One region of the Bradyrhizobium sp. IC4059 genome, then DNA from elsewhere that is predicted to be linked to it. Evidence: predicted binding sites of a transcription regulator. Region 1 holds the regulator's gene; the other holds the start of a gene.
What was found. Region 1 encodes PhoB, which activates phosphate uptake and scavenging genes when phosphate is short. Its sites were predicted from a motif close to TGTCATNNANCTGTCAT; they were not measured.
Positions count from the first base shown of each region.

Region 2: a site for PhoB is predicted at 6,649-6,665, ahead of ugpB (sn-glycerol-3-phosphate ABC transporter substrate-binding protein UgpB). Genes of this name have one in related genera too.

Region 1 covers NZ_JADYVH010000009.1:187,564-197,500, reverse strand. Annotated here, with positions in the region: gene pstS (phosphate ABC transporter substrate-binding protein PstS) at 1-258, shown strand, start outside; gene pstC (phosphate ABC transporter permease subunit PstC) at 394-1,383, shown strand; gene pstA (phosphate ABC transporter permease PstA) at 1,388-2,233, shown strand; gene pstB (phosphate ABC transporter ATP-binding protein PstB) at 2,230-3,051, shown strand; gene phoU (phosphate signaling complex protein PhoU) at 3,063-3,779, shown strand; gene phoB (phosphate regulon transcriptional regulator PhoB) at 3,802-4,509, shown strand; gene I6F12_RS26525 (GcrA family cell cycle regulator) at 4,809-5,321, opposite strand; gene I6F12_RS26520 (aspartate aminotransferase family protein) at 5,781-6,989, shown strand; gene argF (ornithine carbamoyltransferase) at 6,989-7,924, shown strand; gene I6F12_RS26510 (Hsp33 family molecular chaperone) at 8,094-9,101, shown strand; gene apaG (Co2+/Mg2+ efflux protein ApaG) at 9,290-9,682, opposite strand; gene I6F12_RS26500 (OpgC domain-containing protein) at 9,878-9,937, shown strand, end outside.
Region 2 covers NZ_JADYVH010000010.1:88,578-98,514, forward strand. Annotated here, with positions in the region: gene rpsA (30S ribosomal protein S1) at 1-635, opposite strand, end outside; gene cmk ((d)CMP kinase) at 902-1,540, opposite strand; gene aroA (3-phosphoshikimate 1-carboxyvinyltransferase) at 1,537-2,874, opposite strand; gene I6F12_RS27560 (TIGR02300 family protein) at 3,033-3,440, shown strand; tRNA gene I6F12_RS27565 (tRNA-Ala) at 3,538-3,613, shown strand; gene I6F12_RS37530 (GIY-YIG nuclease family protein) at 3,772-4,008, shown strand; gene I6F12_RS27575 (MarR family transcriptional regulator) at 4,013-4,471, opposite strand; gene I6F12_RS27580 (organic hydroperoxide resistance protein) at 4,627-5,052, shown strand; gene I6F12_RS27585 (CaiB/BaiF CoA-transferase family protein) at 5,233-6,435, shown strand; gene ugpB (sn-glycerol-3-phosphate ABC transporter substrate-binding protein UgpB) at 6,718-8,034, shown strand; gene ugpA (sn-glycerol-3-phosphate ABC transporter permease UgpA) at 8,082-8,963, shown strand; gene ugpE (sn-glycerol-3-phosphate ABC transporter permease UgpE) at 8,963-9,811, shown strand; gene I6F12_RS27605 (sn-glycerol-3-phosphate import ATP-binding protein UgpC) at 9,818-9,937, shown strand, end outside.

The DNA of each region.
Region 1 (9,937 bases):
GATTGGTCCAAGGCTCCCGGCTATTACGTCATCCTGACCGAGCAGCCCGGCGAGAAGTCCTGGCCGATCACGGCGGCGACCTTCATCCTGATGCACAAGTCCGCCACCGACAAGGCGGCCGCGCAGGAAGCGATCAAGTTCTTCCGCTGGGCCTTCAAGAACGGCGGCAAGATGGCCGAGGAGCTCGACTACATTCCGATGCCGGACAGCGTCGTCCAGCAGATCGAGAAGACCTGGGCTGCCGAGATCAAGAGCTAAGGCGCTATATGTGTCCCGGACACGGTTCCGGGACGCTGCAAGATCTCCGCTCCGGATCGGCCTCCTGCCGCATCCGGAGCGCGCCACCAACAACAAGCGTACATAAAACGGGTATAGGGGATCGGCGTGGCTGAGATGGCTGTTGAGAGCAATGTGATTGATGCTGCCGGTCCATATGATCGCGCCAAGGCCTTGAGCGCGTTCAAGCTCGGCGACGTCACCTTCTACTGGATCACGCGGTTGTCCGCGATCTCGGTGCTGCTGATCCTCGGCGGCATCATCATCTCGCTGATCGTCGGCGCCTTCCCGGCGATCCAGGAGTTCGGCATCTCCTTCCTGTGGACGCAGCGCTGGGCGCCCTCGGCCGATCCGCCGGTGCTCGGCGCGCTCGGGCCGATCTACGGCACGCTCGTCACCTCCTTCATCGCGATGCTGATCGCCATTCCCGTCGGTCTCGGCATTGCGATCTTCCTCACCGAGCTCTGCCCGCAATGGCTGCGGCGCCCGATCGGCATGGCGGTTGAGCTGCTCGCCGGCATCCCCTCGATCATCTACGGCATGTGGGGCTTCTTCGTGCTCGGCCCGTTCCTGGCCAACACCTTCCAGCCTTTCATGATCAGGGTGTTCGACGGCGTCCCCGTGCTGGGCGCGATCTTCGCAGGGCCCCCGTCCTATCTCAGCCTGTTCAACGCCGCGCTGATCCTCGCCATCATGGTGCTGCCCTTCATCACCTCGATTTCGGTCGACGTGTTCAAGACGGTGCCGCCGGTGCTGAAGGAAGCCGCCTACGGCGTCGGCTGCACCACCTGGGAGGTCGTCCGCAGCGTGGTGATCCCCTACACCCGCGTCGGCATCATCGGCGGCGTCATGCTGGCGCTGGGCCGGGCGCTCGGCGAGACCATGGCGGTGACCTTCATCATCGGCAACTCGTTCCGGATCTCCTCGTCGATCTTCGCGCCGGGCACGACGATTTCGGCGGCGATCGCCTCCGAATTTGCCGAGAGCGACGGCCTGCACCAGTCCGGCCTGATCCTGCTCGGCCTCCTGCTGTTCGTGCTGACGTTCTTCGTGCTCGCTGCCGCCCGTTTGATGCTGCTGCGCCTCGAAACCAAGGCCGGGAAGTGAAGCCATGAACCCGATCTATTCGCGCCGCCGCCGCTGGGACGTCGTCATTCGCGGCCTCTGCATCGCAGCCGCCGCCTTCGGCGTCACCTGGCTCGCGCTGATCCTGGTCACGCTGCTCTACAACGGCCTGGCCGGGCTCAACCTCCAGGTCTTCACAGCTGACACGCCGCCGCCCGGATCGACCGAGGGCGGCCTGCGCAACGCCATCGTCGGCTCGTTGATCATGACCGTGATCGGCGTCGGCATCGGCGCGCCGCTCGGCCTGTTCGCCGGCACCTATCTCGCCGAGTACGGCCGCAACGACAAGCTGACCTCGGTGATCCGGTTCATCAACGACATTCTCCTGTCGGCACCCTCGATCATCATCGGCCTCTTCATCTATGGCGCGGTGGTGGTGCCGATGCGCGGCTTCTCGGCGATTGCGGGCGCGCTGGCGCTTGCCGTCATCGTGATCCCGGTCGTCGTGCGCACCACCGAAGACATGCTACTGCTGGTGCCGAATCCGTTGCGCGAAGCTGCCAGCGCGCTCGGCCTGCCGCGCTCGCTGGTGATCAAGCGTATCGCCTATCGTGCCGCGCGCTCCGGCCTCATCACCGGCGTGCTGCTGGCGACCGCCCGCGTCGCCGGCGAGACCGCGCCGCTGTTGTTCACGGCACTGTCGAACCAGTTCTTCAGCCTCGGCCTGAACAAGACGATGGCGAACCTGCCTGTCACCATCAACAACTTCGTGCAGAGCCCCTACGAGTATTGGAAGCAACTCGCCTGGAGCGGCGCGCTGTTGATCACCCTGACCGTGCTTGCCCTTAACATTGGCGCGCGCATCCTTGGCGCCGAGAGGACTGCAAAATGAGTGAAATGTCTGTTTCCGTCAGCGCACCGACCGTTCATCCCGGCTCGCAGCCCCTGCCCGAGGCGCCCGCCAAGGTCACGGCGCGCAACCTCAACTTCTACTACGGCGACCACCACGCGCTGAAGAACATCAACCTGGCGCTCGGCACCAACCGCGTCACGGCGTTCATCGGCCCGTCCGGCTGCGGCAAGTCCACCCTGCTGCGCATCTTCAACCGGATGTACGACCTCTATCCGGGCCAGCGCGCCGACGGTCAGCTGTTGCTCGACCATACCAACATCCTCGACCCCAAGCTCGACCTCAACCTGCTCCGCGCCCGGGTCGGCATGGTGTTCCAGAAGCCGACGCCGTTCCCGATGACGATCTACGAGAACATCGCCTTCGGCATTCGTCTCTATGAGAAGATCTCCAAGTCCGAGATGGACGACCGCGTCGAGAAGGCGCTGCGCGGTGGCGCGCTGTGGAACGAGGTCAAGGACAAGCTCAATGCCTCCGGCCTGTCGCTCTCCGGCGGCCAGCAGCAGCGCCTCTGCATCGCCCGCACCGTCGCGGTGCGGCCCGAGGTGATCCTGTTTGACGAGCCCTGCTCGGCGCTCGACCCGATCTCGACCGCCAAGGTCGAGGAGCTGATCCAGGAATTGTCCGAGAACTACACGATCGCGATCGTCACCCACAACATGCAGCAGGCGGCGCGCGTTTCCGACAAGACCGCCTTCATGTATCTCGGCGAGTTGATCGAGTTCGACGACACCAGCAAGATCTTCACGTCGCCGAGCGATCGGCGCACGCAGGATTACATCACCGGCCGGTTCGGCTGAGGAGACGGAACATGGGTTCTGAACATACCGTAAAGGCTTTCGACAGCGACCTTCAGGAGCTCACCCGCCTGGTCGCCGAGATGGGCGGCATCGCCGAGCGCATGATCGTCGATTCCGTCGACGCGCTGATCCGCCGCGACGTCGCGCTCGGCCAGCGCGTCGTCGCCACCGACGTCGAGCTCGACGCGCTGCAGAAGCGCATCGAGGAGCGCGCCGTGCTCACCATCGCCCGCCGCCAGCCGATGGCCGTCGACCTGCGCGAGATCGTCGGCGCGATGCGCGTTGCGACCGATCTCGAGCGCATCGGCGATCTCGCCAAGAACATGGGCAAGCGCGTCGCGGCGCTGGAGACGGATTTCCATCCGCTCAAGCTGTTCCGCGGCCTGGAGCACATGACCGACCTCGTGCAGCAGCAGGTCAAGTCGGTGCTGGACGCCTATGCCGCGCACGACCTGCCGGCGGCGATGGCGGTGTGGAAGGGCGACGAAGAAGTCGACGCCATCTGCACCTCGCTGTTCCGCGAGCTCCTCACCTACATGATGGAGGATCCGCGCAACATCTCGTTCTGCATCCACCTGATGTTCTGTGCCAAGAACATCGAGCGGATCGGCGACCACGCCACCAACATCGCCGAGACCGTGTTCTACATGATCGAGGGCCAGGCGATCACCGACAAGCGGCCGAAGGGCGACATGACGACCTTCGCCACGACGGTGCCGAACACCTGACGACTTAAGGAGCTACGACCACATGGGCGCACGCATTATGGTGGTTGAGGACGAGGAAGCTCTCACCGAGCTTCTTCGCTACAACCTCGAAGGCGACGGCTATGACGTCGAGACGGTGATGCGCGGCGATGACGCCGACACCCGCCTCAAGGAGCACATTCCCGATCTGATCGTGCTCGACTGGATGCTGCCGGGCCTGTCAGGCATCGAGCTGTGCCGGCGGCTTCGGACCCGCCCCGAGACCAAGCAGCTGCCGATCATCATGCTCACCGCGCGCGGCGAGGAGAGCGAACGGGTGCGCGGGCTCGCGACCGGCGCGGATGATTATATCGTCAAGCCGTTCTCGGTGCCGGAGCTGCTTGCGCGCGTGAAGGGCCTGCTCAGGCGTGCGAGTCCCGAGCGCCTCGCCACCGTGCTCGCCTATGGCGATATCGAGCTCGACCGCGACAAGCGCCGCGTGGCGCGCTCGGGCCGGCCGATCGATCTCGGTCCGACCGAATATCGCCTGCTGGAGTTCTTCCTGGAGCATCCCGGCCGCGTGTTCTCGCGCGAGCAGCTGCTCGACAGCGTCTGGGGCCGCGACATCTACATCGACGAGCGCACCGTCGACGTGCATATCGGCCGCCTGCGCAAGCTGCTCAATCTTGGCCGCGAGCAGGACCCGATCCGCACCGTCCGCGGCGCCGGCTACGCGCTGGACGATCGCTTCGCGAAGGCTGAGCAGACGTAAGGCGCCAGCGACAGCTGGTTTGGCGAACTGCGGCGCCGATCTCGGCCGTCATCCCGGGGCGCGCGCAGCGTGAGCCCGGGATCTCAGCGCGAGCGCTTGCGCTGTTCGCGATTAGCCACAGGACGTGGTTTGGCGAAGACTCGGGGTGACCATCTCGCGCAACGATTGCGCCCCGCGGTTACGGATCCCGCATTCGCGGGGATGACACCGGGCGATTGGGAGCCGTCATCGTATGACGGCTGCAGTCTTGGCGATCAAGCTTGGCGATCAAAGCTTGGCGATCAGGGAATTCCGCAAGCTCACCGCGTGCCCGGTTTCGGTGCTGCGCGACGGCGATCCGCTGCGGGCTGATAGGCCACGCGCGAATGCTGGGCACAATAGGGCAGGCCGGAGAGCGCCTTGCCGCCGCAGAAGAAGAAATCCGGGCTCGAGGGATCGCCGACCGGCCAGTGGCAGGTCGCCTCGTTCAATTCCAGCAGCGACAGCCGCTGGCTCATCGGCACCACGTTGTCGTAGGTAACCGGCTCGGCTTCCAACTCGACCTCGAAGGCCTGCGCCAACGCGGTGTTGCCGCGCGCGACGGGGCGGGTCACCCGCATCATATGCTGCGCGGGCCGTGCCTTGCGCGGCCGCGGCGCTGCCGATGAAGGGCTCTTGGCGCGGCCGGACAGGCCGAGCCGGTGCACCTTGCCGATCACGGCATTGCGGGTCACATTGCCGAGCTCCGCCGCGATCTGGCTGGCCGAAAGTCCGGCCTCCCAGAGCTTCTTCAGCTGCTCGACGCGATCATCGGACCAGGTCAAAACCGTCATTGCACCCTTTCCCTCGCTGCGCGCCTGCCATCCTGGGGCCTTCGCAGCGAATGCTTTAGCCTTGAAAAACCCGTGCCGTCAGAATCCCTTAAGGCTCGCCGGGCGCGCTCAAGACGCCCGAACGTTTACGCCGGTACATGAGGACTTCTGGGATCAGAACTGCTGCACGAGATGTCGTATCTGACAGTCCAAACGCTACAATATGGCGTGACTCCCGCGCAAGAGTCCGCCGACTCGCTTCCACATGTTCCGTGGTGAAAAACCCGCAAAATCGGCACCGCAAGACTACGGAATCAGCGTTTCGCGAGGCTTTCCGGGCGGCATTGACACCCGTCTTGCCAGGCATAAGATAGTGCCACGTGCCGCCCTTAAAAGGCGGCACGTTTCGTTTTCCGGGGCCGGTCGATGGTGCGTCGCGCAATGCATGCCTCACACCGTCCGCAACATTCAAGTGACGTCATGACTAACAGCGCAGCGCCGCATTTGCTCCCCGTTTTCGCCAGGGCCGACCTCGGTTTCGAGCGCGGCGAAGGCTGCTGGCTGATCGCGACCAACGGCGATCGCTATCTCGATTTCACCTCGGGTGTCGCGGTGAATGCGCTCGGCCATGTCCATCCCGCGCTGGTCAAGGCGTTGCAGGAGCAGGCGACCAAGCTCTGGCACATGTCGAACCTGTTCCAGAGCCCTGACGGCGAGAAGCTCGCAAGCCGCCTCTGCAATGAGAGCTTTGCGGACTTCGTGTTCTTCTGCAATTCCGGCGCCGAGGCGCTGGAAGGCGTGATCAAGCTGGTGCGCCACCATCACTTCTCCAAGGGGCATCCGGAACGTTACCGCATGATCACCTTCGAGGGTGCCTTCCATGGCCGCACGCTGGCGACGCTCGCCGCCACCGGCTCTGCGAAATATCTCGAGGGCTTCGGTCCGCCGATGGACGGCTTCGATCAGGTGCCGCACGGCGACCTCGACGCCGTGAAGAAGGCGATTGGTCCGCACACCGCCGGCATTCTCATCGAGCCGATCCAGGGCGAGGGTGGCGTTCGTTCTGCACCTCACGCCTTCCTGAGGGCGCTGCGCGAACTCTGTAACGAGCGCGGCCTGTTGCTCGCCTTCGACGAGGTGCAGACCGGCATGGGCCGCACCGGCGAGCTCTTTGCCTACAAGCGCACCGGCGTCACACCGGATGTGATGTCGCTCGCCAAGGCGCTCGGCGGCGGCTTTCCGATCGGCGCGGTGCTGGCGACCGCGGACGCGGCGGCCGGCATGGGGCCCGGCTCGCACGGCTCCACCTTCGGCGGCAATCCGCTCGCGATCTCGGCTGCCAACGCCGTGCTCGATGTCATGCTCAAGCCCGGCTTCTTCGACCACGTGCAGAAGATGTCGCTGCTGCTCAAGCAGAAGCTCGCCTCCGTGATCGATCGTCATCCCGAAATCGTCAGCGAGGTGCGCGGCGAGGGCCTGCTGATCGGTATCAAGGCGGTGGTGCCCTCGGGCGATCTCGTCGCGGCGCTGCGCGCCGAAAAGCTGCTCACCGTCGGGGCCGGCGACAATGTCGTGCGCTTCCTGCCGCCCCTGATCGTCACGGAAGCGGAGATCGAGGACAGCGTCGGCCGGTTAGAGCGCGCCTGCGCTGCGATCTCCTCCAGCCAGACCAAGCGGGCGGCAAGCTGATGAGCACGACGCCCAACAAAGCTCCCAAGCACTTCCTGGACATCAACGAGCTGCCGCTCTCGGAGCTCAAGAGCATGCTCGCCGCCTCTTCGGCGATGAAGGCGAAGCAGAAGGCGCAGCAGCCGGTCAGGCCGCTCGAGGGCAAGACGCTGGCGATGATCTTCGAGCGTCCCTCGACCCGCACCCGCGTCTCGTTCGACGTCGGCATGCGCCAGCTCGGCGGCGAGGCGATCATGCTCACCGGCGCCGAGATGCAGCTCGGCCGCGGCGAGACCATCGCCGACACCGCGCGGGTTCTGTCGCGCTATGTCGACGCCATCATGATCCGCATCCTCAACCACGATGCGCTGCTGGAGCTTGCGGCCAACGCCACCGTGCCCGTCATCAACGGCCTGACGCGGCGTTCGCATCCCTGCCAGGTGATGGCCGACCTCATGACCTATGAGGAACATCGCGGCCCGATCGAGGGCAAGACGGTGGCCTGGGCCGGCGACGACAACAACGTGCTGGCGTCCTGGGCCCATGCCGCCGAGCGCTTCAAATTCCAGCTCAATGTCGCAACGCCGCCGGAGCTCGCACCGAAAAAGGCCATGCGCGACTGGATCAAGGCGACGGGCGCGCCGATCGTGCTCGGCACCGATCCGGAAGCCGCCGTGCGCGGCGCCGATTGCGTCGTCACCGACACTTGGGTGTCGATGGGCGACAAGGAGGGCGAGCACCGCCACAACGTGCTCAAGCCCTACCAGGTCAATGCCAAGCTGATGTCGCTGGCCAAGGCGGACGCATTGTTCATGCATTGCCTGCCGGCCCATCGCGGCGAGGAGGTCACCGACGAGGTGATCGACGGGCCGCAATCGGTCGTGTTCGACGAGGCCGAAAACCGCCTGCACGCGCAGAAGGGCATCTTGGCCTGGTGCTTCGACGCGGTGAAGTAGCCTTCTTGTAGCCCGGATGAAGCGCAGCGAAATCCGGGGTTCTCAACGCGTGGAAAGACCCCCCGGATTGCGCTGCGCTCCATCCGGGCTACGCACTCGTCGTTCCGCGGACGACGGAATGCGGGCGTGCCTCTTTCAATTTGCATCGAACCACCCCAGATAAAGCGCCATGGTTTCCCAGTCTCCTGACATGAACACCGGGCCTGAAGGCCCGGTTCGCGCGCCATCATCGGTTCCGATCGATGACGCCGTGCTGCCTTACGAGGTCGACGCGCTTGACGTGCGCGGGCGCCTGGTGCGGCTTGGCCCCGCGCTCGACGACATCCTCACCAAGCACGATTATCCCGCAGCCGTGGGCAAGCTGCTCGGCGAGGCCATCGTGCTGACGACGCTGCTCGGCTCGACGCTGAAATTCGAGGGCCGCTTCATTCTTCAGGCCCAGACCGACGGTCCGGTGTCGTTCCTGGTGGTCGACTACAGGGCCCCGGACCGCCTGCGCGCCTATGCGCGCTTTGACGCCTCGCGCCTGGGCACGGCCAAGGATTCCGGCACGCTGCTCGGCCGCGGCCATCTCGCCATGACCATCGACCAGGGCCCCGACATGAGCCGTTACCAGGGCTTGGTTGCGCTCGACGGCGGCAGCCTGGAAGACGCCGCCCACGAATATTTCCTGCGCTCCGAGCAGATCCCGACGCGCGTGCGCCTCGCGGTCGGCGAGGAGTGGCGCTCGAGCGACGGCGGCAAGCATCGCTGGCGCGCCGGCGGCATGCTGATGCAATTTCTGCCGAAGGCGCCGGAGCGCGCGCGGCAGGCGGACTTGCATCCCGGCGATGCGCCCGACGGCACCGAAGTGCACAGCGTCGCGGAAGACGATGCCTGGGTCGAGGCACGCTCGCTGATCGAGACGGTCGAAGACGTCGAGCTGATCGATCCCGAGCTCTCCGGCGAGCGGTTGCTCTACCGCCTCTTCCACGAGCGCGGTGTGCGCGTGTTCAATCCGCAGGTGCTCGAGGCGCGGTGCTCCTGCTCGCGCGATGCGGTCGCCGCGATGCTCAAGAGCTTCTCGCACGACGACCGCGCCGCCATGGTCAAGGACGACAAGGTCGTCGTCACCTGCGAGTTCTGCTCGTCGGTGTACCAGTTCACGCCGCACGAGGCGGGCGTCGAGGACGCCTGAGCCTACCCGCGTCGCTGCACTCGCAATGTCGAGTGGAGCAGTGCCACACGCGCGGTGTCATCGCCCGACTTGATCGGGCGATCCAGTACTCCGAGACGATGCTGATCGAAACGAGAGGCCGCGGCGTACTGGATGCCCCGGTCAAGCCGGGGCATGACAGTTGTGAGTGTTACGGCGAACTCGCCTCTCTAATTCAACACCCGCTTGTTGTCGGGGCTGTCCAGCGAAAACGTCGGCACGTCGATCTCGAAACGCTCGCCGGTTTCGCTGACCATCTGGTAGCGGCCGGTCATGAAGCCCGAGGCGGTCGAGAGCGGCACGCCGGAGGTGTATTCGAAGCGCTCGCCGGGGGCGAGGATCGGCTGCTCGCCGACCACGCCTTCGCCCTTCACCTCCTGCTGGCGGCCGGAGGCATCGGTGATGATCCAGTGCCGCGTCTTGAGCTGCACGGTCTCCTCGCCCGAATTGGTGATGACGATGGTGTAGGACCAGAAGTAGCGCGAGCGGTCGGCCGACGATTGCTCCGGAACAAAGTTCGGCTCGACGGTCACTTCGATCTGGCGGGTCACGGCGCGGTACATGGCTGTTATCATACCGAAATCCGCCCCGGGAACCAAACCCCCGCGGGCGCCTTGGCGACATCGTCCCGCCAGAATTGGCGGGAAAGCACACCACCGAGGGAGACACCCTGATGTGATCCGGACGCTTTGCGAGACGACAGCCGGACCATTACACTGCTTCAACGTCGCGATTTGCGGAAGGGTTTCCAGGCCCCGATGACCATTGCCGACCAAGTGACGGGATCGACCATCGCAGGAACCGCGGGCGCCAAGCCC
Region 2 (9,937 bases), on a different contig from region 1:
TTCTTGACCACGCCGTCGATGACCTGACCCTCTTCGAGGTTCTGCACCAGCTCCTGGCGCTGCTCGGCCCGGGTCTCTTCGAGCACCGTGCGGCGGGACACGACGATGTTGCCGCGGCGGCGGTCCATCTTCAGGATCTGGAACGGCTGCGAGTTGTTCATCAGCGGCGCAACGTCGCGGATCGGCCGGATGTCGACCTGCGAGCGCGGCAGGAAGGCCACGGCACCGTCGAGGTCGACGGTGAAGCCGCCCTTGACCTGGTTGAAGATGACGCCGTTGACCTTCTCGTTGTTCTGGAACGCCTTCTCCAGCTTGCCCCAGCTCTCTTCGCGTCGCGCCTTGTCGCGCGACAGCACGGCTTCGCCGAGAGCGTTTTCGATGCGATCGAGGAACACTTCCACCTCGTCGCCGACCTTGAGGTCGCTCTCACGGCCGGGGCCGGAAAATTCGCGCAGCGCGACGCGGCCCTCGGTCTTCAGGCCGACGTCGATGACGGCCATGTCCTTTTCAATTGCAACCACCTTGCCCTTGACGACGGAGCTTTCCTGCAGGTTGCCGCCCGCAAAGGACTCGTCGAGCATCGCGGCGAAATCGTCGCGCGACGGGCTATAGGTATCAGCAGAAGTCGAAGCCATTTGTTCTCCAGTTGCGGATGTCTTGCCGGCCGTTGGGTTCATGGGCGCATCGTGCGCGCAGTGTCGGAAGGTCCGCAAGACCTTCGAGCGACCGCTCGTTGCCCTGATCTAGCGACCAGAACAGCGGAAGCGGGCCGGCTGAGGCCCGCGCGTTCGATACGTTGAAAGCTTGTCCGGAACCTGGATCGCGCCGGTCCCGAAACCGGGACGAAGCGTATCGACCTCAAAGAGCGGGAGCGGGCACTTCCTCCAATGACGGCGGCGGCTTAACCCCGCGACCGGCCCGCTCGGACAGCCTCGATAATGTCGATGGCGGCCCGGACGCCGCCTTCTATATCCAGTTGGGAGTTATCTAGCAAGTAAGCATCCGGGGCCGGTTTCAGAGGCGCAATCGGCCGATTCTTGTCACGTTCGTCACGCTGGAGGATGTCGGCGAGCACGGCCGCCTCGTCCGCCTCCTCGCCCCGCGCTTTGGCCTCCATGGTGCGGCGCCGCGCGCGGACCTTGGGGTCGGCGACCACGAAGATCTTCACGTCGGCATGGGGGCAGATCACGGTTCCAATATCCCGGCCGTCGAGCACGGCGCCGGGCGGATCGGCGGCGAACTGGCGCTGGAAATTGACCAGGACCTCGCGAACCCGAGGGATTGCCGAGACGATCGAGGCCCCCTCGCCGGCCTTCTGGGTCTTCAGCGCAGGATTACCGAACTTTTCGGGATCGAGCTCCAACGCGGCCTGCACCGCGGCCGCCTCATCGTTGAGATCGTGCCCCGACTGCATCAAGGCGTAGGCGACCGCGCGATAGATCACGCCGGTATCAAGATGACGATAGCCGTAATGGTGGGCGAGACGCTTGCCGAGCGTCCCCTTGCCCGAAGCCGCGGGCCCGTCGATGGCGATGATCATGAAAACTCGGCCCCTAGCGAACGCATCATCGGAATGAAATCCGGAAAGCTGGTGGCGATGAAGGCGGTGTCGTCGACCGTAACAGGCTGATCGGAGGCGCAGCCCATCACCAGCGCGGACATCGCGATGCGATGGTCCATATGGGTGGCGACAGTGCCGCCGCCCGGGACGTGGCCGCGACCCCTTACGATCAGATCGTCGCCGGAGACCTCGACCTTGACGCCGTTGACGCGCAGCATGGCGGCGGTGGCTTCAAGCCGGTCGGATTCCTTGACGCGCAGCTCCTGCAGGCCGCGCATGATCGTGGTGCCTTCGGCGAACGACGCCGCCACCGCCAGCACCAGATATTCGTCGATCATCGACGGCGCGCGCTCGGGCGGCACCTCGACGCCGCGCAGCTTCGACGCCCGCACGCGCAAGCGCGCCATCGGCTCGCCGGCATCGCCGCGCACTTCGCTCTCCTCGATGGAGGCGCCCATTTCGCGCAGCGTGGTGAACAGCCCAGTGCGCAGCGGATTGGTCATGACGTCGGACAGCACGACATCGGAGCCCTCCACGATCAGCGCCGCGACGATCGGGAACGCAGCCGAAGAGGGATCGGCGGGCACCACGACATTGGCGCCATGCAGCTCGGGCTGGCCCACCAGCGTGATGCGGCGGCCGTGCCGGCCTTCCTGGACCGAGGTGATGTCGGCGCCGAAATGCTTCAGCATCAGCTCGGTGTGGTCGCGGCTGGCCTCGGTCTCGATGACCGTGGTGGTGCCGGGAGCGGCGAGGCCCGCCAGCAGCACGGCCGATTTGATCTGGGCCGAGGCGACCGGGGTCTTGTAGACGATCGGCAGGGGGTCGCGCGCGCCCTGGAGGGTCAGCGGCAGGCGCCCGCCCTCGCCGCCGGCGGTGACTCTGGCACCCATCTTTTCCAGGGGATCGAGGATCCGGCGCATCGGACGGCTGCGCAGCGAGGCGTCGCCGTCGAACACCGCCGAAATTGGGCAGCCGGCGACGGCGCCCATGACCAGCCGGCAGCCGGTGCCGGAATTGCCGAAATCCAGTGCTGCCTTGGGCTGGGCGAAGCCTCCGACCCCGACGCCGTTGACGGTCCAGGCGAAATCGCCGGTGCGCTCGACGCTGGCGCCCAGCGCCTGCATCGATTTGGCGGTGTTGAGGACGTCCTCGCCCTCGAGCAGGCCCGAAATCCTGGTCTCGCCGACCGCGAGCGCGCCCAGGATGAGGGCGCGGTGGGAGATCGACTTGTCGCCGGGCACCCGTACTTTCCCGGTCAGGGGACCGCTGGCGCGAGACTGGAGCGGCCTCGGTTGGTCGGAATGGGTCAAGATTGTGTCCTTGAATAGGCCCGGTGGGCTGGCGCGCAGGTACCACATGGTCCGCGCCCCGTCACGGGCATGTCGTTCTCCCGTAATGCGCTATTGACAGCGGGCCGCCAACTAGCCAAGTGAAGCACCGCTTTTCAGACATTCCCAGGATTCCTGCCGTGGCCAAGTCCGAACTCGGAACCAAACGTATTTGCCCGACCACGGGCAAGAAGTTCTATGACCTCAACAAGAATCCGGTGATCTCGCCCTATACCGGCGAAGTGGTGCCGATCGCCCCGGTCGCTCCTGCCCGCGGCCCCCGTGCGGCCGAGGCCCGCAACATGGCCCAGGACAACGCGCCGGAGCCGGCGGAGACCGAGGAGTTGGTCTCGCTCGAGGAGGCCGATGCCGAGGAGAACACCGGCAAGGTCAAGGCGGTCGTGCCCGAATCGGAGGACGATATCGAGGTCGACGAGACCCTCGATGACGATGACGACGACGATTCGACCTTCATTGCCGACGAGGAAGAGGGCGATGAGGACGTGACCGACATCATTGGTGATGTCGGCGGTGATGAAGAGACTTGAGATCAGCCCTGATCTGTGAAAAAGGGTGCACCGCGCGAGTCGCCTAGAGCGCTCGCCGGCCGGGACGGGTCCCCCAGGATCCTCCCATTTGGACTAAGGGGCCATAGCTCAGCTGGGAGAGCGCTTGCATGGCATGCAAGAGGTCGGCGGTTCGATCCCGCCTGGCTCCACCAGCCTTCGCTGGCTTCGCCAGCTACGGCTCGGCAAGCCAGCTCCGCTCCCTCGTGGCGAAGCTAGCGAAGGCTGCCGCGGCGAAGCCCGAAGGGCGAAGCCGGGCTTCAGCAAAACAAGAGCGGGTGTAAGCTCTCCTCGCCTACCGAGGAGTGTGCCCGTGAAGTACGTCTACATCCTTGAGAGCCTTGATTCTCTCCACTTCTATGTCGGGATCACCGACGACCTCCGCGCCCGACTGGCAAAGCACAATGCTGGCGAGGTGCCCCACACTTCGAAATACGGACCTTGGCGGCTCAAGACTTACGTCGCATTCAGCGATGAGAAGCAGGCCGTCGCATTCGAAAAGTACTTGAAGTCAGCATCAGGCCGCTCCTTCGCCAAGAAGCGGCTTTAGTCCCCTACTCCCCGATCACCGCATTCAGCCGATCCCTCAGCGCGACGATCTCGTCTTTCATCGCGACCAGCTCCGACACCGAGCAGTCCGATGCCGCCAGGATCGATTGCGGCACGCTGCGGGCCTTCTCCTTCAGTGCATGGCCCTGCGGCGTCAGGGCGATCAGAACCTGACGCTCGTCCTCACGCGAGCGGGTGCGCCTGACGAGATGGGCGGCCTCGAGCCGCTTCAGCAGCGGCGTCAGCGTGCCCGAATCCAGGAACAGCTTCTCGCCGATCTCCTTGACCGGCACGTCATCGCGCTCCCACAGCACCAGCATGACCAGATATTGCGGATAGGTCAGGCCGAGCCGATCGAGCAGCGGCTTGTAGACGCGGTTAAAGGCGTGCGTAGCGGAATAGACCGCGAAGCAGATCTGGTTGTCGAGACGAAGCGGGTCTACCGCCGTTGATTTCCGGGCCATGAAGAATCCTGCGCGTTTCTCCCATTCTGGTCCCGGCCGGCGCCACATTCAATTGCGAACAATTAAATGTGAGGCGGGACGAATTAGATTGCGCACAATCTAATTGTCTGCGATAAAGCCCGCACCCCAACCCCGAAAGACCCGAGGAGACGACAATGTCTGTGAACGTCCTCTACAAGACCAGCGCCAAGGCGACCGGCGGCCGCGACGGCCATGCTGCGACCCTCGACGGCGCGCTCGACGTCAAGCTCACCACGCCGAAGGAGCTCGGCGGTGGCGGCGGCGCTGGCAACAATCCCGAGCAGCTGTTTGCGGCCGGCTATGCCGCCTGCTTCATCGGCGCGATGAAGTTCGTGGCCTCGCAGGGCGGCCCGAAGGTGCCTGCCGACGCCTCGGTCACCTCGACCGTCGGCATCGGCCCGCGCTCCGAGGGCGGCTTCGGCCTCGATATCGACCTCGCGGTCTCGCTGCCGGGCCTTGCCCGCGCAGACGCCGAGGCGCTGGTGGCGAAGGCGCATCAGGTGTGCCCGTACTCCAATGCCACGCGCGGCAATGTCGACGTTCGCCTGACGGTGGTCTGATCGGCAGCGCGGATTGGCTGGCCCGGGAATCCCCCCTCGGGCCGGCCGCATCCGAGGGAATTCGCCACCCCGCGGCATGGCTGCACGCCGGCGCATGCGGCTCCACGCTCGGCGCCATTGCTGGCGCAAACAAACCTCGCTAGGCCTGTGAGCCAATGATCGACACAGGGAAGCGAAGGCATGACTGAAGCAGCAACGGGCGCCATGAGCGGATTGCGCGTCATCGATCTCACGCGCGTGCTCGGCGGTCCCTACTGCACCCAGATCCTCGCCGACCACGGCGCCGACGTGATCAAGGTTGAGCCGCCCGCGGGCGACGAGGTGCGCGAATGGGGCCCTCCGTTCCACGAGGAGGATGCGGCCTATTTCGTCGGCATCAACCGCAACAAGCGCTCGATCGGCCTCGACCTCGCCTCCGAGGGCGGCCGAATCGTGCTGCTCAAGATGCTGGAGACCGCCGACGTCCTGATCGAGAATTTCAAGCCGGGCACGCTGGAGAAATGGGGCATCGGCAACGACGTCCTCAGCAAGAAATATCCCCGCCTCGTGCATTGCCGGATCTGCGGCTTCGGCGCCGACGGCCCGCGCGGCGGCAACCCCGGCTATGATGCCATCATCCAGGCCATGACCGGCATGATCGCGGCGACCGGCTCGCCCGAGAGCGGGCCAATGCGGATCGGCGTTCCCTTGGTCGACATCACCACCGGACTTTATGCGGCGATCGGCATCCTGATGGCGCTGTCGGAGCGGCAGCGGTCGGGCAAGGGCCAGTTCCTGGAGACGACGCTGTACGAGACCGGCCTTGCCATCATGCATCCGCACACCGCGAATTATTTCATGCATGGCAAGCCGCCGGGTCTCACCGGCAACGAGCATCCGAACCTCGTGCCTTACGCGATCTTCCCGACCAAGACCGACAACATCTTCATCGGCGTCGGCAATGACGGCACCTTCCGCAAGCTGGCGAAGGAGATCGGCAAGCCCGAGCTCGGCACCGATCCGCGCTTTGCCCGCAACAAGGACCGCATCGCCAATCGCGAGGCACTGCGCGCCGAGCTTGCCGCCGTGTTCAGCCAGCACGAGGCCGAGCCGCTGTGCAACCGCCTGCTCGCGGCCGGCCTGCCTGCAGGTCCCGTGCAGAAGATCGACCAGGCGTTGACCAATCCGCACACGATCGCGCGTGGCGATATTATCGAGAAGGACTGGTACAAGGGCGTTGCCTCGCCGATCCGGCTCGACCGCAGCAAGCCGAGCCTGCGCCGCGTGCCGCCGAAATTCAGCCAGCATGCGGCCGAGGTGCTGGGCGAGTTCGGCTACTCCAAGGCCGAGATCGACGCGATGGTCGAAAAAGGCACGGTCTGCGGTCCCGAGCGGAAACGCTGAGCTAAGGCGAGCGTCAACGGTGGTGCGCTCCCTCTCCCGCTTGCAAGTGGGAGAGGTTCGGAGCCCGCGGCACGATAGTGCCTCATCTCAATGCCGCACTGCGGCGCGCGCACGCATGTGCAGCGCGAACGAGTTGGCTGACGGCTCCGTCTTGGCCTATTTGACAACTTCCCATTTGGCCGCGCTTGCTGCTTTCGTTTCTCCCGCTTACACAGTCATGTGAACGTCATATGGCGCTGCTAGCGCAAGCGCTTCATTAGTGACGGGCAAGGGAGGTTCTTGATGGCTCTTCGACATTTTGGCACGGCGGCGGCCGTCGCACTCACGGTTGGTCTCGGCGCCTCGCCGGCACTCGCGGTCACCGAAATCCAGTGGTGGCACGCGATGACCGGCGCCAACAACGACGTCATCGTCAGGCTCGCCAACGATTTCAACACCACGCAGAGCGACTACAAGGTGATCCCGACCTACAAGGGCAACTACGCCGACACGATGAACGCCGGCATCGCCGCGTTCCGCGCCGGCAACGCGCCGCACATCATGCAGGTGTTCGAGGTCGGCACCGCCACCATGATGGCAGCGACCGGCGCCGTGAAGCCGGTCTACAAGCTGATGGCCGAGACCGGCGAGAAGTTCGATCCGAAGGCCTATCTGCCTGCGATCACCGGCTATTACTCGACCTCGAAGGGCGAGATGCTGTCCTTCCCGTTCAACTCGTCCTCGACCGTGATGTGGGTCAACCTCGACGCACTGAAGAAAGCGAATGTCGAGGTGCCGAAGACCTGGCCCGAAGTGTTCGACGCCGCCAAGAAGCTGAAGGCGGCCGGCCACGCGACCTGCGGCTTCTCCAACTCCTGGGTCACCTGGGTCAATCTCGAGCAGCTCTCCGCCTGGCACAACGTGCCGCTCGCCAGCAAGGCCAACGGCCTCGACGGCTTCGACACCGTGCTGTCCTTCAACGGTCCGCTCCAGGTCAAGCATCTCGAAAATCTGGTCGAGTTCCAGAAGGACAAGACCTACGACTATGCCGGCCGCACCAACACCGGCGAAGGCCGCTTCACGTCGGGCGAATGTCCGCTCTACCTGACCTCGTCCGCGTTCTTCGGCAACGTCAAGGCGCAGGCCAAGTTTGCCTTCACCGCGGTGCCGATGCCCTATTACCCGGACGCCAAGGACGCGCCGCAGAACTCGATCATCGGCGGTGCCTCGCTCTGGGTAATGGGCGGCAAACCGGCGGACGATTACAAGGGCGTCGCCAAATTCTTCTCCTTCCTCTCGGACACCGATCGCCAAGTCTACATCCACAAGGCCTCGGGCTATCTGCCGATCACCAAGGCGGCCTATGAGAAGGCCAAGGCGGATGGCTTCTACAAGGACCAGCCCTATCTGGAGACGCCGCTGCTCGAGCTGACCAACAAGGAGCCGACCGAGAATTCGCGCGGCCTGCGCCTCGGCAACATGGTGCAGCTCCGTGACGTCTGGGCGGAGGAGATCGAGCAGGCGCTGGCCGGCAAGAAGACCGCCAAGCAGGCGCTGGACGCGGCCGTCGAGCGCGGCAACACCATGCTGCGCCAGTTCGAAAAGACCGCCGTGAAGTAAGGCGACAAGCGGCAGGCCGGTCCCCCGGCCTGCCGCGCTGGGGCATCATGCAAAAGCAAGCCATTTTCCAATCGAAGCTGTTGCCCTATGCGCTGGTTGCGCCGCAACTCGCGATCGTCCTGATTTTCTTCTACTGGCCGGCCTTGCAGGCGATGATCCAGTCGTTCCTGCTGCAGGACGCCTTCGGCCTGTCGACCAGCTTCGTCTGGTTCGAGAACTATATCGAGCTGTTCAAGGAGCCCGCCTATTTCGAGGCGATCCTGCGCACCTTCTTCTTCTCGTTCGCGATCGCGGTGTCGTCGCTGTCGTTCGCGCTGCTGCTGGCCGTGATGGCAGACAAGCCGCTGCGCGGCTCGATGCTCTACCGCACGCTGCTGATCTGGCCCTATGCGGTGGCGCCGCCGGTCGTCGGCGTGCTCTGGATCTTCATGCTGCATCCCTCGCTCGGCGTGCTCTCGCGCTACCTGCGGGCGCTGGGCATCGACTGGAATCCACTGCTCGACGGCGACCAGGCCGCAGCGCTGATCATCCTGGCCGCCGCCTGGAAGCAGATCTCCTACAACTTCCTGTTCTTCCTCGCCGGCCTGCAGAGCATCCCCAGAAGCGTGATCGAGGCGGCCGCGATCGACGGCGCCCGCCCGATGCGCAGGTTCTGGACCGTGATCTTCCCGCTGCTGTCGCCGACCATCTTCTTCCTCCTGGTCGTCAACATCGTCTACGCCTTCTTCGACACGTTCGGCATCATCGACACGATGACCCGCGGCGGTCCGGGCAAGTCGACGGAGACGCTGGTCTACAAGGTCTATACCGACGGCCTGCTCGGCGGAAACCTCGGCAGCTCCGCGGCGCAATCGGTGATCCTGATGATCATGGTGATCGTGCTGACGGGCATCCAGTTCCGCTTCGTCGAACGCAAGGTGACCTACTGATGGTCGAGGAAGAAGGCTTTCGGCGCTACATTGCCCATATTATCCTCTGGATCGGGATCGCGATCGTCGCCTTCCCGGTCTATCTCGCCTTCGTGGCGTCCACCCAGGACAACGCGGTGATCGCCAACGGGCAGATGTCGTTGCTGCCCGGGGGTCATTTCTTCCAGACCTACTACCAGACCATCTTCGTCGGCACGAGCGGCTCGACCCGCGAGCCGGTCGGCAACATGATGCTGAACTCGCTTGTGATGGCGCTCCTGATCGCGCTGGGCAAGATCGCGGTCTCGATCATCTCGGCCTATGCGATCGTGTATTTCCGCTTCCCGTTCCGGATGGCGCTGTTCTGGCTGATCTTCATCACGCTGATGCTGCCGGTCGAAGTCCGCATCTATCCGACCTACAAGATCGTCGCCGACCTGCACATGCTCGACAGCTATGCCGGCCTGTCGCTGCCGCTGATCGCATCGGCCACCGCGACGCTGCTGTTCCGCCAGTTCTTCATGACCGTGCCGGACGAGCTGCTGGAGGCCTCGCGCATTGACGGCGCCGGCCCCTTCCGCTTCTTCTGGGATACGCTCTTGCCGCTGTCGCGCACCAACATGGCGGCGCTGTTCGTTATCCTGTTCATCCTCGGTTGGAATCAATATCTCTGGCCGCTCTTGATCACCACGCGCGACGACATGCAGACCATCCAGATCGGCATCCGCAAGATGATCACCACCACCGACGCGCTGACCGAATGGCCGATCGTGATGGCAACCGCCGTGCTGGCCATGCTGCCGCCGGTGTTCGTCGTCGTCGCCATGCAGAAATTGTTCGTGCGCGGCCTGGTCGAGACGGAGAAGTAGAGACTTATGGCCAACGTCACCCTGCGCAGCGTCCGCAAAACCTATCCCGGCGGCTTCGAGGCCATCAAGGGCGTCGACGTCGATGTCGGCGACGGACAGTTCTGCGTGCTGGTCGGCCCCTCCGGC